2 regions of the Streptomyces sp. NPDC001401 genome follow, and region 1 is predicted to be linked to the other one. Evidence: riboswitches for the same ligand, from Rfam matches in the RefSeq annotation. Region 1 holds a riboswitch; the other holds the start of a gene.
What was found. A riboswitch is a leader RNA that binds a small molecule or an ion and turns the genes downstream of it on or off. The one in region 1 is predicted to bind cobalamin.

Region 1 (7,453 bases):
GCCATGGTCTTCGGCAACCTCGGCTCCACCGGGGCATCCAAGAGCAGCGGCACCGGCGTCGCCTTCACCCGCGACCCCGCCACCGGCGAACGCGGCCTGTACGGCGACTATCTGCCCGACGCGCAGGGCGAGGACGTCGTCGCCGGGGTGCGCGACGCCCTGCCCCTGAGCGAGCTCAAGACGCTCGACCCCCGCGCCTACGTCGAGCTCGGCGACCACCTGCGCACCCTGGAGAACCACTACCGGGACCTGTGCGACGTCGAGTTCACCGTCGAACGCGGCAAACTGTGGATCCTGCAGACCCGGGTCGGCAAGCGCACCGCCGAGGCCGCCTTCCGCATCGCCCACGACCTGCGCGAGGAACAGACCATCACCGCCGACGAGGCACTGGTCCGCGTCGACGGCGCCGAACTGACCCGGCTGATGTTCCCCCGCTTCGACGTGAAGACCACCGACCGGCCCCTCGCACACGGCGTGCCCGCCTCGCCGGGCGCCGCGGTGGGCGCCGTCGTCTTCGACTCCGCCGAAGCGGTACGGCGTGCCGCGGCCGGCCAGAAGGTCGTCCTGGTCCGCCGGGAGACCACCCCCGACGACCTGCCCGGCATGATCGCCGCACAGGCCGTCCTGACCAGCCGGGGAGGCAAGACCAGCCACGCCGCGGTCGTCGCCCGGGGCATGGGCAAGGTGTGCGTGTGCGGCGCGGAATCCCTCGGCGTCGACCCGGCCGCCCGCGCGTTCACCACCGACTCGGGTGTGGTCGTCCACGAGGGCGAGACCGTGTCCGTGGACGGCACCGCGGGCACCGTCCACCTCGGCGAACTCCCGCTCACCGCCTCCGACGTCGGCCGGGCCCTGGAGACCGGCACCGCGGCCGGCCCCCTCACCGAAGCGGTGCTCGGCGCGCTCGCCCACGCCGACTCCGTACGCCGCCTGGAGGTGCGGGCCAACGCCGACACCCCCGAGGACGCCGCACGCGCCCGCAGCCTCGGCGCACAGGGCATCGGCCTGTGCCGCACCGAGCACATGTTCCTCGGCGAGCGCAGGGCCCTGGTCGAGGCGATGATCCTGGCCCGCGACGACACCGCACGCGAGCAGGCCCTGGCCGCCCTGCTGCCGCTGCAGCGCGCGGACTTCACCGGCATCCTCGAGGCGATGGACGGACTGCCGGTGACGATCCGGCTGCTGGACCCGCCGCTGCACGAGTTCCTGCCCGACCGCACGGAACTCGCCGTCCGCCTGGCCCGGGCCACCGAGCCGGACCCGCGGGCGAGCGAACTCCTTGCCGCCGTCGAGCGCATGCACGAGCAGAACCCGATGCTCGGCCTGCGCGGCGTCCGCCTGGGCCTGGCCGTGCCCGGCCTGATGGCCATGCAGGTACGCGCCGTCGCCGAAGCCGTCACTGCCCGCCTGCGCGCCGGGGGCCACCCGCGCGCGGAGATCATGATTCCGCTCGTCGGCACGGTCGAGGAACTGCGCCTGGCCCGGGCCGAGACGGAACGCGTACTCGCCGATGTCGCGGCCGAGACCGGTACCGCACTGGACTGCCCGATCGGCACGATGATCGAGCTGCCGCGCGCCGCGCTCACCGCCGCACGCATCGCCGGGTCCGCCGACTTCTTCTCCTTCGGCACCAACGACCTCACCCAGACGACCTGGGGCCTGTCCCGCGACGACGCGGAGGCCTCTTTCTTCCCCCTGTACCTGGAGAAGGGCGTCTTCGCCGTCTCGCCGTTCGACTCGATCGACCAGGAGGGCGTCGGGCGGCTGGTGGAGCTGGCCGTCGAGGCCGGCCGCGGCGTCAACCCCCGCCTGGAGACGGGCGTGTGCGGCGAACACGGCGGCGACCCGGACTCCATCCACTTCTTCCACCGGGTGGGCCTGGACTACGTCTCCTGCTCGCCGTTCCGGATCCCGGCCGCCCGGCTGGAGGCCGGACGCGCCGCGCTCGAGGACAGCACGGGCACCAGCGACACCAGGTGAACGCCCCGGGGGCGGCGACCCGAGCCCGCCGCCTGAGGGAACGTGAAGCTCGTCGGGGCTTTCCTGGCGCCGACGGGACCGTTCCCTCGACGAACCGGTCCAGGTCGCCGCGGTCTGCGGCGACGTCCGTCCATGGGGTACTCATGGGCCGCTCGCGGGTAGCCCTGTGGCCCGGTGCGAACCGCCCCGTCCCGGCCCGAGCGGCCGGATCTTGGTTCCCGGTGTTTGAGGCGATCGACGACGGCAACCCGCGAGGTGTGACTTCGACGACCCAGCAGGAGCTCTTCCGGTTCCTGGAGGACCGCTTCGCCTGCGCACAGGCGTGCACCGAGTGCGCACGCGCGTGTGCTCTGCGCGCGAGCCTCGTGGATCCGGACGGGACACAGGAGCAGGAACTCGTACGACGCAAGGGGATCATGTGCGCGGAGGTGTGCGACGCGACCTGCCGTGTGCTGTCCGAGCAGAACCGCCTGGACGAGGCCGGCATCCGCATCCAGGTGGAGTGGTGCCGCACCGTGTGCCTGGAGTGCGCCCATGCCTTCGACCGACAGCCGGGCGCCGAGGACGGCGCGAAGGCAGGCCGGGACTGCGCACGGGCGTGCACGGACTTCCTCGCCACGCTGAACTGAGACTCACAGCGGGGCGAGCGGCTGCCCGAACCGCACGTTCCAGCGCCCCGACCTGCCGCTGAGCTCGACGGCCGCCAGCGGCGGGACGTCGGCGCGCCAGAACGCCGACTCCGGCGCCCCGAGGGCCCGCACCACCGCGGCCCGTACGGCCTCGGGCTCGGCCACGGCGACGGTGCGGCCCGGCGTCTGCGCGACCGTCTCCAGCCAGCCGGCCACCCGGTCGCACAGCGCCGCCACCGACTCCCCGCCGTGCGGTGCGGCGTCGGGGTCCGACAGCCAGCGGGCCAGCGCCTCCGGCTCCCGCCCGCTCACCTCCGCCAGCGTCGCACCGCGCCAGCGGCCCGCGTCCAGTCCCGCCAGCTCCGGTGCGTCCACGGCGTCGAGGCCGAGTGCGCCGGCCGTCTCGCGGCAGCGCACGGTGGGGGAGACCCAGACCTGTTCCGCGGCCGGGAGCGTGCCGGCGGCCGCCTGCGCCTGCCGCAGCCCGGATGCGTCCAGCGGACAGCCGTCGTCGAAGCGGGCCTCCCTGAGGGCCGCGGTGATCGCAGGTGAGATCAAGATCACTCGGCTCGTCATTCGTCCATCCCCGCCCTCGACACTCCCTCAAATCCCTTGATCCGACGGCGAAAACGGCTCACCAGGGGCGCTCACCGCCGTCCCGTGCGCTCTTGGCCCCACCTCTGCTTCGCGGTACCTTCTCGTGGATATTGATGACGGCACAGCGGAAGCCGGTGGAAGTCCGGCACGGTCGCGCCACTGTAAGTCCGGTACGCACCCTGGGTGCGCACCGGGTGAGTCAGACCCGCCCCCGTCGTCGCGTGCACCACCGAGACGGGACGCGAGTTCCCCAGGAGGGCCTGCCATGGCGCAGTCTGTCGCTCAGCCGACCACCACCCCCACAGCCGTACCCGCCAAGCTGCCGATCGGCGCGATCGCCCCCTGGGCGGTCTTCTTCGGCATCCTGATGCTGGTCCTGCTCTACTTCGTCGGCGCCGAGCAGGGCGCCACCTCCGTGATGAACGGATCGGACGTGCACGAGTGGGTGCACGACGCCCGCCACCTGCTCGGCTTCCCCTGCCACTGACGGCCGGAGAACGTACGAGCCCATGAACTCGGCAACCGTCCGCAACCTCCTGGTGCGTGGCATGCTCGCGGGACTCGCCGCGGGCCTGCTCGCCCTCGTCGTCGCCTACTTCCTGGGTGAACCGCGCGTCGACGCGGCCATCGCCTACGAGGAGGCGCACTCGCACGAGCACGGCATGGAAGTCGTCAGCCGCACGATGCAGTCCACCGCGGGCCTGTCCACCGGTGTCCTCGTCTACGGCGTCGCGTTCGGCGGCATCGCCGCCCTCGCGTACTGCTTCGCACTCGGCCGCATCGGCCGCTTCGGGCCGCGCGCGAGCGCGCTGCTCCTGGCGGTCGCCGGTCTGATCGCCGTGTACGTCGTGCCGTTCCTGAAGTACCCGGCCAACCCGCCGTCCGTCGGCGACCCCGGCACCATCGGCAAGCGCACCACGCTGTACTTCCTGATGATGGTGCTCAGCGTGCTGCTGGCCGTCGCCACCGTCATCCTGGGCAAGCGCCTCGCGCCACGCCTGGGCAACTGGAACGCGACGCTCGCCGCTGGCGCGTTCTTCCTTCTCACCGTCGGGCTCGCCTACGCGTTCCTGCCGGCCATCAACGAGGTCCCCAAGGACTTCTCCGCCACCCTGCTCTGGCAGTTCCGCCTGGCGGCCCTGGCGATCCAGCTGACCCTGTGGACCTCCTTCGGGCTGGTCTTCGGGGTGCTGGCGGAACGGGTGCTCGCCCCGAAACAGGTCCGAGCGCCGGGCGCCGCACGGCCAACTCCCGTCGCCCACTGATCGGTTCGATCAGCTCACTCGGCAAAGGGCCCCCGGACAATCGGGGGCCCTTTCCGTATGCCGCACCATTCCCAATTTCTGGAACACGTTCTACGGTGTGCGCGGTCAGGACCGGCCTGGGAAGCCTGGAGGCGCCGTGCACCTCGAATACACGCCCGAGCAGCAGCGACTGCGCACCGAACTGCGCTCGTACTTCGCCGAGTTGGTGCCGGACAACGCCTACGCCCGGCACGGTGACCCGGCCGCCCAGAAACGCTTCTACCGCGAGACCGTCCGGCGCCTGGGCACGGACGGCTGGCTCGGCGTGGGCTGGCCGACGGAGTACGGCGGGCGCGGGCTGACCGCGATGGAGCAGTTCATCTTCTTCGACGAGGCCGCCCAGGCCGGCGTACCGCTGCCGCTGATGGCGCTGAACACGGTCGGGCCGACGATCATGCAGTTCGGCACGGACGAGCAGAAGGCGTACTTCCTGCCGAAGATCCTCTCCGGCGAGATCGACTTCGCGATCGGCTACAGCGAGCCCGACGCGGGGACGGATCTCGCGTCCCTGAAGACGCGTGCGGTGCGCGACGGCGACGAGTACGTCGTCAACGGCCAGAAGATCTGGACGACGAACGGCGACACCGCGGACTGGGTGTGGCTGGCCACCCGCACCGACCCGGACGCCCCGCCGCACAAGGGCATCACCATGCTCCTCGTCCCCACCACCGACCCCGGCTACTCCTGCACCCTCATCAACACCCTCGCCTCGCACGACACCACGGCCAGCTACTACGAGAACATCCGCGTCCCCGTCACCCGCCGCGTCGGCGCCGAGAACCAGGGCTGGCGGCTGATCACCAACCAGCTCAACCACGAGCGCGTCACTCTCGCCGCGCACGGCACCATGGCGATCCGCGCCCTCCAGGACGTGCAGCGCTGGGCGACGGAGACCAAGCTCGCCGACGGCCGCCGGGTGATCGACCTGCCCTGGGTGCGCCGCCGCCTCGCGCAGACCCACACCAAGCTCGACGCGATGAAGCTCCTCAACTGGCGCATGGTGCACGCCGTCCAGAACGGCACCCTCACCCCGCAGGACGCCTCCGCCGTCAAGGTGTACGGCTCCGAGGCGCGCCGGGACGCCTACGCCTGGCTGATGGAGATCGTCGGTGCGGCAGGCGCGCTGAAGGAGGGCTCGGCGGGCGCGGTGCTCCACGGCGAACTGGAGCGCGGCTACCGCTCCGCGGTCATCTTCACCTTCGGCGGCGGCAACAACGAGATCCAGCGGGAGATCATCTCGTGGATCGGTCTGGGGATGCCGCGGGTACGGCGTTAGCCTCAAGAGGTGGCGGGCTTTGAGGCAGGTGACCCCGGGCTGTTCGGGCCGTCCTCGGTGACCTGGCAGATGCACGGCGATCCGATGATGTGGGTCGCCGGCGTCCGTGCGCTCTACCTCCAGGCACTGCACCCCCGGGCCGTGCGCGGCGTCATGCAGAACTCCGACTTCCGGCGCGACGCCTGGGGCCGGCTGATGCGCACCGCCAATTTCGTCGGCACCATCACCTACGGCACCACCGAGGCCGCCGAGCGGGCCGGCGCCCGCGTCCGCAAGATCCACAGCATGCTGTCGGCGACCGACCCGGACACGGGGGAGCGGTACGGCGTCGACGAGCCGGAGCTGCTGCTGTGGGTGCACTGCGCCGAGATCGACTCCTACCTCCAGGTCGCGCGTCGCTCCGGCTTCCGCCTCACCGACGCGCAGGCCGACCGCTACATCGGCGAACAGCGTGTCAGCGCCCGCCTGGTGGGCCTCGACCCCGATGCCGTACCGGCCAACCAGGAGGAGATGGCCGCCTACTTCGAGAAGGTGCGACCCGAACTCGCCGTCGGACCCGAGGCACGCGAAGTGGACGACTTCCTGCTCCGCCCGCCGACGCACCCCCTCCTCGTCCCCGCGCGCGAGGTGCTGTGGCGGCGCGTGGCCCAACTGGCGTACGCCGCCCTGCCGCCGTACGCCCACGAGCTGTACGGCAGACCCGCCCCGAAACCCGACACCATCACCCTGCAACTGCGTGCCACAGGCAACCTGCTTCGCTGCATTCCCGCACGTCTGCGCTGGCAACTCCCGCCCAAACACATCCTGCGCGCCATGTCACGGCTCGGCCCCGGCTCCCGCCCGGCACCGTACAAACTCGGACGATAGCTCGCCATACTGGACGAGCCAGGGTGGGCGGGGCGAACAGGTACGGGGGGCGATCGCAGCAGATGGGGGACAGCAGGCTGATCCAGGGCCGGTACCGGCTGCTCGATCTGATCGGGCGGGGTGGCATGGGCGAGGTGTGGCGTGCGCGCGACGAGTCGCTCGGCCGGCATGTCGCCGTGAAGTGCCTCAAGCCCCTCGGCCCGCACCACGACCAGTCCTTCACCCGGGTCCTCAGGGAACGCTTTCGCCGCGAGGCCCGCGTGGCCGCCGCCCTCCAGCACCGCGGGATCACCGTCGTCCACGACTTCGGCGAGTCCGACGGCATCCTCTATCTGGTCATGGAACTCCTGGAGGGCCGCAACCTCTCCCAGCTCCTGGAGGACAACAAGCACCACCCGCTGCCGGTCGGCGACGTCGTCGAGATCGCCGACCAGGTCGCCTCCGCCCTCGCCTACACCCACCAACAGGGCATCGTGCACCGCGACCTGAAACCCGCCAACATCATGCGGCTCGCCGACGGCACGGTGAAGATCTGCGACTTCGGCATCGCCCGCCTCGGCCACGACATCGGTTTCACCTCCCGGCTGACCGGCACCGGCATCGCGATGGGCACGCCGCATTACATGTCGCCGGAGCAGATCGGCGGCTCCGAGGTCGACCAGCGCAGCGACCTGTACTCACTGGGGTGTGTGCTCTACGAGATCGCCACCGGGGCGCCGCCGTTCGACCTCGACGACGCCTGGGCGATCCTCGTCGGCCACCGCGACACCCCGCCCCGGCCGCCGCGCAGCCGGCGGTCC
Region 2 (7,453 bases), on a different contig from region 1:
GGGGCTACTTCCTCTGGGTGGGCGTCCACGAGCCCCTCGGCGGCATCAACCAGCTGTTCCCGATCTTCGGCATCTCCAACCAGCTGCTCGCCGCGGTCGCCCTGGCCGTGTGCACGACCCTGCTGGTGAAGTCCGGGCGCCTCAAGTGGGCCTGGATCACCGGGATTCCGCTCGCCTGGGACGCGACCGTCACCCTCACGGCCAGCTACCAGAAGGTGTTCTCCAGCGACCCCAAGGTCGGCTTCTTCAAGCAGCGGTCCGTGTTCCAGGATGCCATCGACGCCGGGAAGGTGCTGCCGCCCGCCAAGAACATGGACGACATGCACACCGTGGTCACCAACTCCACGGTGGACGGCGTCCTTTCGGCGGTCCTGGCCGTTCTGATCGTCGTGGTGATCGCGGACGCTCTGCGCGTCTGCATCCGGCACGTCCGCCGCCCGGCTCTCTCCTCGCTGAGCGAGTCGCCGTACGTCGAGTCGAGGATCACCGCCCCGGCGGGGCTGATACCGACCCGCCAGGAGAAGGAGGAGGAGCGCCGTGCGGTCGTCGGTACTGCTGCGCCGGGCGATTAGGGGTGTGCGCTGGTATGTGCGGGAGCTGACGGACGAGTCGGCGTACGACCGTTATGCCGCGCATCTGCGGAAGGGCCATCCGGACGCGGAGGTGCCGTCCCGGCGTGAGTTCGAGCGGATGCGGACGGACCGTCAGGAGGCCGATCCGCAACAGGGTTTCCGCTGCTGCTGACCTGCTGCCGATGACACCGATGTCGGGCCTTCACGGAATCGACATACCGATATGCGGACGAGGTCTTCCGCTGCCTTCACACAGTGACCTAGATTGCCTGCGCGTTACACAGGTGATCAGTGGGATCAGCGAGGGAACGGAGCCGCGATATGTCAGATGCGCCTGAAGTGAGACCCCCGGTGGTGACACCGGTCCGCGCGGTCATCGCCCTCTGCCTCGTCGCGCCCTTCGTGGCGATGCTCTGGGTCGGCTCCTACGCCAAGACGGACCCGGCGCTCATCGGCATCCCGTTCTTCTACTGGTACCAGATGCTGTGGGTGCTGATCTCCACGGCGCTGACGATGACCGCGTACAAGCTGTGGCAGCGTGACCAGCGCGCCCGTGCCTCGCAGAAGGGCGGTGCGTCCAAGTGAAGAACGGCGTGAACGGCGTCGCACTCGGCGTCTTCATCTTCTTCTTCCTGGCCGTCACGGTCATGGGCTTCCTGGCCGCGCGCTGGCGCAAGGCCGAGAACGAGCAGAGCCTCGACGAATGGGGCCTGGGCGGACGGTCGTTCGGTACCTGGATCACCTGGTTCCTGCTCGGCGGCGACCTGTACACGGCGTACACCTTCGTCGCCGTACCCGCGGCGATCTATGCGGCGGGCGCGGCCGGCTTCTTCGCGGTGCCGTACACCATCCTCGTGTACCCGCTGATCTTCACGTTCCTGCCCCGCCTGTGGTCGGTGTCCCACAAGCACGGCTATGTGACGACCTCGGACTTCGTGCGCGGCCGGTTCGGCTCGAAGGGCCTGTCGCTGGCGGTGGCCGTGACCGGCATTCTCGCGACGATGCCGTACATCGCGCTCCAACTGGTGGGCATTCAGGCCGTGTTGGACGTCATGGGCATCGGCGGCAGCGCGAACTCCAACTGGTTCGTGAAGGACCTGCCGCTGCTGATCGCCTTCGGCGTGCTGGCGGCGTACACGTACTCGTCGGGCCTGCGCGCGCCCGCGCTGATCGCGTTCGTGAAGGACGCGCTGATCTACATCGTCATCGCGGTGGCGATCATCTACATCCCGATCAAGCTGGGCGGCTTCGACGACATCTTCGCCAAGGCGAGCGAGGCGTTCAGCGCGACCAACCCGGCGACCGGCAAGCCGCGCGGGGCGCTGGTCCCGGCCGAGGCGAACCAATGGACGTACGCCACGCTGGCGTTGGGCTCCGCGCTCGCCCTCTTCATGTACCCGCACTCCATCACGGCGACCCTCTCCTCCAAGAGCCGTAACGTGATCCGCCGCAACACCACGATCCTGCCGCTGTACTCGCTGATGCTGGGCCTGCTCGCGCTGCTGGGCTTCATGGCGATCGCGGCCGGAGTCAAGGTCACCAACGGGCAGCTGGCGATCCCGCAGCTGTTCGAGAACATGTTCCCGAGCTGGTTCGCGGGCGTGGCCTTCGCCGCGATCGGCATCGGCGCCCTCGTGCCCGCGGCCATCATGTCCATCGCGGCGGCGAACCTCTTCACCCGCAACATCTACAAGGACTTCATCAAGCCGAACGCCACGGCCGAGCAGGAGACCAAGGTCTCCAAGCTGGTGTCCCTGCTGGTGAAGGTGGGCGCCCTGGTCTTCGTCCTGACCATGGACAAGACGGTCGCCATCAACTTCCAGCTGCTGGGCGGCATCTGGATCCTGCAGACCTTCCCGGCCCTGGTCGGCGGCCTGTTCACGCGCTGGTTCCACCGCTGGGCACTGCTCGCGGGCTGGGCGGTCGGCATGGTCTACGGCACCCTCGCCGCGTACGGCGTCGCCTCCCCGACCAACCCGGGCCAGAAGCACTTCGGTGGCTCCAACGCCGACATCCCGGGCCTCGGCGAGATGGGCTACATCGGCCTCACCGCGTTCGTCCTGAATGCCGTGGTCGCGGTGGTCCTGACCTTCGTACTCAAGGCGCTGAAGGCCCCGGAGGGCGTCGACGAGACGAAGCCGCAGGACTACACGGCGGACGCGGGCGACCCGGGCGTGCAGGTGGAGCTGCCGCCGGCCACGGCCGGGGCTTCCCACTGACGGTTGCGGTGACCAACGGGCCGTCGGACGAAATCCGGCGGCCCGTTGTCGTACCCGTCCGGCACACTCGGGTACATGGACATCGTGATCAGGCCGGTGGAACCCGGTGAGTACGAGGCCCTCGGCGAGATCACCGCCCAGGCCTACCTCCAGGACGGCCTTCTCACCTTCGGCGCGAGCGACTGGTATCTCGGCGAACTGAAGGACGTCGCCAAGCGGGCGGCGGCGGCCGACGTGCTGGTGGCCGCGCAGGGCGACCAACTCCTCGGCGGCGTCACCTTCGTCGCGTCCCCGGGCCCCATGACCGACATTGCGGGCCCCGGAGAGGCCGAGATCCGTATGCTCGCCGTCGACCGCGCCGCCCGCGGCAGAGGAGCCGGAGAGGCCCTCGTCCGCGCCTGCATCGACCGGGCAAGAGCCGCGGAGTGCACCGGCATCGTCCTGTCCACCCAGTCGATCATGCATGCCGCCCACCGCATCTACGAACGCGCCGGCTTCGTCCGCGCCCCCGAGCGCGACTGGAACCCGATCCCGGGAGTCGACTTCACGCTGATCACCTATGAGTTGACGCTCTGACACGCTCCGGAGTCAGCAGCGACACAACATATGGGGGTGCTTCCGGCGCCCGGCACAAGATGTATGCTCATGCTCGCTGTCGCCGCAGGGGAATCCGGTGCGAATCCGGAACTGTCCCGCAACGGTGTACTCATGCGTGTTCGCACATGTTTGAGCGTCAGTCCGAGGACCTGCCGACAGTGCGCCCGGCCGCCGTGGCCCGGGTGCTGTGACGTCCGGGCCTCGTGGAATGGGCCGGTGGACGCGACGCCGTGCGCGCTCGTGACTGCCCCCTGCCCTCCGCAAGGCCCCCCGTGCCGAGCGAGGGAGAGCCTCACGTGACCATCGCGCCAGCAGACCCGGTTTCAGCGAACGCCGCAGTGGCCGACGACGGTCCCGGAGCCGCGCTGCTGCGGACCCTGACCGAGCTGACCGCCGACCTCCCCGACGCCGACCCCGGCCGGGTCGCCGCCGCCGCGCTGCGCGGCCGGTCCGCCCGTGCGGACGAGACGGAGCTGCGCGAACTGGCCACGGAGGCGGCCGCCGGCCTGATCTCGGAGGACCCCGCGTACAGCAGGCTCGCCGCCCGGCTGCTCACGATCAGCATCGCCGCGGAGGCCGCCTCGCAGGGCGTCACGTCCTTCACGGAGTCTGTCGCCGTCGGGCACCGCGAAGGCCTCATCGCCGACCGCACGGCGGAGATCGTCCGCCTGCACGCCGCCCGCCTGGACGCACTCGTCGACCCTCAAGGGGACGACCGCTTCGGCTACTTCGGCCTGCGCACGCTCCACAGCCGCTATCTGCTCCGGCACCCGATCACCCGCCGCGTGATCGAGACGCCGCAGCACTTCATGCTGCGGGTCGCCAGCGGCCTCGCCGAGGACGACTCGGCCCGCGCCGTCGACGAAGTCGCCGCGCTCTACGGCCTGATGAGCCGCCTCGACTACCTCCCCTCCTCCCCCACCCTCTTCAACTCCGGCACCCGGCACCCCCAGATGTCGTCCTGCTACCTCCTCGACTCCCCGCTGGACGAGCTGGACTCCATCTACGACCGCTACCACCAGGTGGCCCGCCTCTCGAAGCACGCCGGCGGCATCGGCCTCGCGTACTCCCGCATCCGCAGCCGCGGTTCGCTGATCCGCGGCACCAATGGGCACTCCAACGGCATCGTCCCGTTCCTGAAGACCCTCGACGCCTCGGTCGCCGCCGTGAACCAGGGCGGCCGGCGCAAGGGCGCGGCGGCCGTCTACCTGGAGACCTGGCACTCCGACATCGAGGAGTTCCTGGAGCTGCGCGACAACACCGGCGAGGACGCCCGCCGTACGCACAACCTGAACCTCGCGCACTGGATCCCGGACGAGTTCATGCGCCGCGTCAACGCCGACCAGCAGTGGAGCCTCTTCTCCCCCGCCGACGTACCCGAGTTGGTGGACCTGTGGGGCGCGGAGTTCGACGCCGCGTACCGCAAGGCGGAGGCGGAGGGGCTGGCCCGCAAGACCATCCCCGCCCGCGACCTCTACGGCCGCATGATGCGCACCCTCGCCCAGACCGGCAACGGCTGGATGACCTTCAAGGACGCCGCCAACCGCACCGCCAACCAGACGGCCGAGCCGGGCCATGTCGTCCACTCCTCCAACCTCTGCACGGAGATCCTGGAGGTCACGGACGACGGCGAGACGGCGGTCTGCAACCTGGGTTCGGTCAACCTCGGCGCATTCGTGGTCGGCCAGGACATCGACTGGAAACGGCTGGACGAGACCGTCCGCACGGCCGTCACCTTCCTGGACCGCGTCGTCGACATCAACTTCTACCCGACCGAGCAGGCGGGCCGGTCGAACGCCCGCTGGCGCCCCGTCGGCCTCGGCGCGATGGGCCTGCAGGACGTCTTCTTCAAGCTCCGCCTGCCCTTCGACTCACCGGAGGCCAAGGCCCTGTCCACCCGTATCGCCGAGCGCATCATGCTCGCCGCGTACGAGGCCTCGGCCGACCTCGCCGAGCGGAGCGGCCCGCTGCCGGCCTGGGAGAAGACCCGTACGGCCCGCGGCATCCTGCACCCCGACCACTACGACACGCAGTACACCTGGCCGGAGCGCTGGACGGCACTGCGGGAGCGCATCGCCACCGTCGGCATGCGCAACTCCCTTCTCCTCGCGATCGCTCCCACGGCCACCATCGCCTCGATCGCGGGCGTGTACGAGTGCATCGAGCCGCAGGTGTCGAACCTCTTCAAGCGCGAGACGCTGTCCGGTGAATTCCTGCAGGTCAACTCGTACTTGGTGAAGGACCTGAAGGCGCTGGGAGTCTGGGACGCCCGTACCCGCGAGGCGCTGCGCGACGCGAACGGCTCGGTGCAGGACTTCGCCTGGATCCCGGCCGACGTACGCGCCCTGTACCGCACGGCGTGGGAGATCCCGCAGCGCGGCCTGATCGACATGGCGGCGGCCCGCACCCCGTACCTGGACCAGTCCCAGTCCCTGAACCTGTTCCTGGAGACGCCGACCATCGGCAAGCTCTCGTCGATGTACGCGTACGCCTGGAAGCAGGGCCTGAAGACGACGTACTACCTGCGCTCCCGCCCGGCGACCCGCATCGCCCGCGCCGCCCAGGCCCAAGCTCAGCCTGAAAAGACCATCCCCGTGCAGCAAGCAGCCGACCCCGACGCGGTCGCCTGCTCCCTGGAAAACCCCGAGTCCTGCGAGGCCTGCCAGTAATGTCCACCACCCAGAATCTGCTCGACCCGGGCTTCGAGCTGACCCTCCGCCCCATGCGCTACCCGGACTTCTACGAGCGCTACCGGGACGCCATCAAGAACACCTGGACCGTGGAGGAGGTCGACCTCCACTCGGACGTCGCCGACCTCGCCAAGCTCACGCCCGCCGAGCAGCACCTGATCGGCCGACTGGTCGCCTTCTTCGCGACGGGCGACTCGATCGTGGCGAACAACCTGGTCCTGACCCTCTACAAGCACATCAACTCCCCCGAGGCACGGCTCTACTTGAGCCGCCAGCTCTTCGAGGAGGCAGTCCACGTCCAGTTCTATCTGACCCTCCTGGACACCTACCTCCCCGACCCGGAGGACCGCGCCGCCGCCTTCGCGGCCGTCGAGAACATCCCCTCGATCCGCGAGAAGGCCCAGTTCTGCTTCAAGTGGATGGACTCGGTGGACAAGCTCGACCGCCTGGAGTCCAAGGCCGACCGCCGCCGCTTCCTGCTGAACCTGATCTGCTTCGCCGCCTGCATCGAGGGCCTGTTCTTCTACGGCGCCTTCGCGTACGTGTACTGGTTCCGCAGCCGGGGCCTGCTGCACGGTCTCGCCACCGGCACCAACTGGGTGTTCCGCGACGAGACCATGCACATGAGCTTCGCGTTCGACGTGGTCGACACCGTACGCAAGGAGGAGCCGGAGCTCTTCGACGACCAGCTCCAGCAGCAGGTGACGGACATGCTGAAGGAAGCCGTCGAGGCCGAGCTGCAGTTCGGGCGCGACCTGTGCGGGGACGGCCTGCCCGGCATGAACACCGAGTCGATGCGCCAGTACCTGGAGTGCGTCGCCGACCAGCGCCTCACCCGCCTCGGCTTCGCCCCGGTGTACGGCTCCGAAAACCCCTTCTCCTTCATGGAGTTGCAGGGTGTCCAGGAACTGACCAACTTCTTCGAGCGCCGGCCTTCGGCGTACCAGGTCGCGGTGGAGGGCACGGTCGACCTCGACGAGGACTTCTAGCCTCCCAAGGCTTCGGGTCGGCCCATGGAGCTTTCATGGGCCGACCAAGCGTCATCCATGCGCCGTCCATGCGCCGTCCATGGAGCTCTTATGGAGCGGCAAAGTTCTTCCGGCCCGTCTGTTCCGGTGTCCTCGCCACCCGCTACTTTCTGGCCGTCCTGTCATGTCACACACAACCGCACCACAACAGCATCACGTACGGCATCACACACGGCATCACAGGACGTTCAATGTGTCATGCCCATGACGGCATCGCGCACCGCCGCCGCTACGCGCGTCACAGGCCTGCCACCAGCGTCGAGAACCCCACTCCAACGACGGAGGCAGTACCCCCATGCGTCAGACACGCACCGGAAAGTCCAGACGGAGCCTGCGAAGACTCCTGG

Region 2: another riboswitch for cobalamin. It lies ahead of ACFY10_RS15785 (ribonucleoside-diphosphate reductase subunit alpha); the one in region 1 lies ahead of ACFY10_RS32310 (CbtB-domain containing protein).

Annotation. Positions count from the first base shown of each region.
Region 1 is NZ_JBIAWI010000011.1:103,737-111,189, forward strand. Features, by position in the region: gene ppdK (pyruvate, phosphate dikinase) at 1-1,980, shown strand, start outside; gene ACFY10_RS32300 (ferredoxin) at 2,238-2,609, shown strand; gene ACFY10_RS32305 (histidine phosphatase family protein) at 2,613-3,185, opposite strand; cobalamin riboswitch at 3,281-3,434, shown strand; gene ACFY10_RS32310 (CbtB-domain containing protein) at 3,472-3,693, shown strand; gene ACFY10_RS32315 (CbtA family protein) at 3,716-4,471, shown strand; gene ACFY10_RS32320 (acyl-CoA dehydrogenase family protein) at 4,608-5,786, shown strand; gene ACFY10_RS32325 (oxygenase MpaB family protein) at 5,856-6,653, shown strand; gene ACFY10_RS32330 (tetratricopeptide repeat protein) at 6,716-7,453, shown strand, end outside.
Region 2 is NZ_JBIAWI010000004.1:105,555-113,007, forward strand. Features, by position in the region: gene ACFY10_RS15760 (carbon starvation CstA family protein) at 1-572, shown strand, start outside; gene ACFY10_RS15765 (YbdD/YjiX family protein) at 538-744, shown strand; gene ACFY10_RS15770 (DUF3311 domain-containing protein) at 894-1,157, shown strand; gene mctP (monocarboxylate uptake permease MctP) at 1,154-2,791, shown strand; gene ACFY10_RS15780 (GNAT family N-acetyltransferase) at 2,867-3,367, shown strand; cobalamin riboswitch at 3,394-3,560, shown strand; gene ACFY10_RS15785 (ribonucleoside-diphosphate reductase subunit alpha) at 3,685-6,057, shown strand; gene ACFY10_RS15790 (ribonucleotide-diphosphate reductase subunit beta) at 6,057-7,067, shown strand; gene ACFY10_RS15795 (putative Ig domain-containing protein) at 7,402-7,453, shown strand, end outside.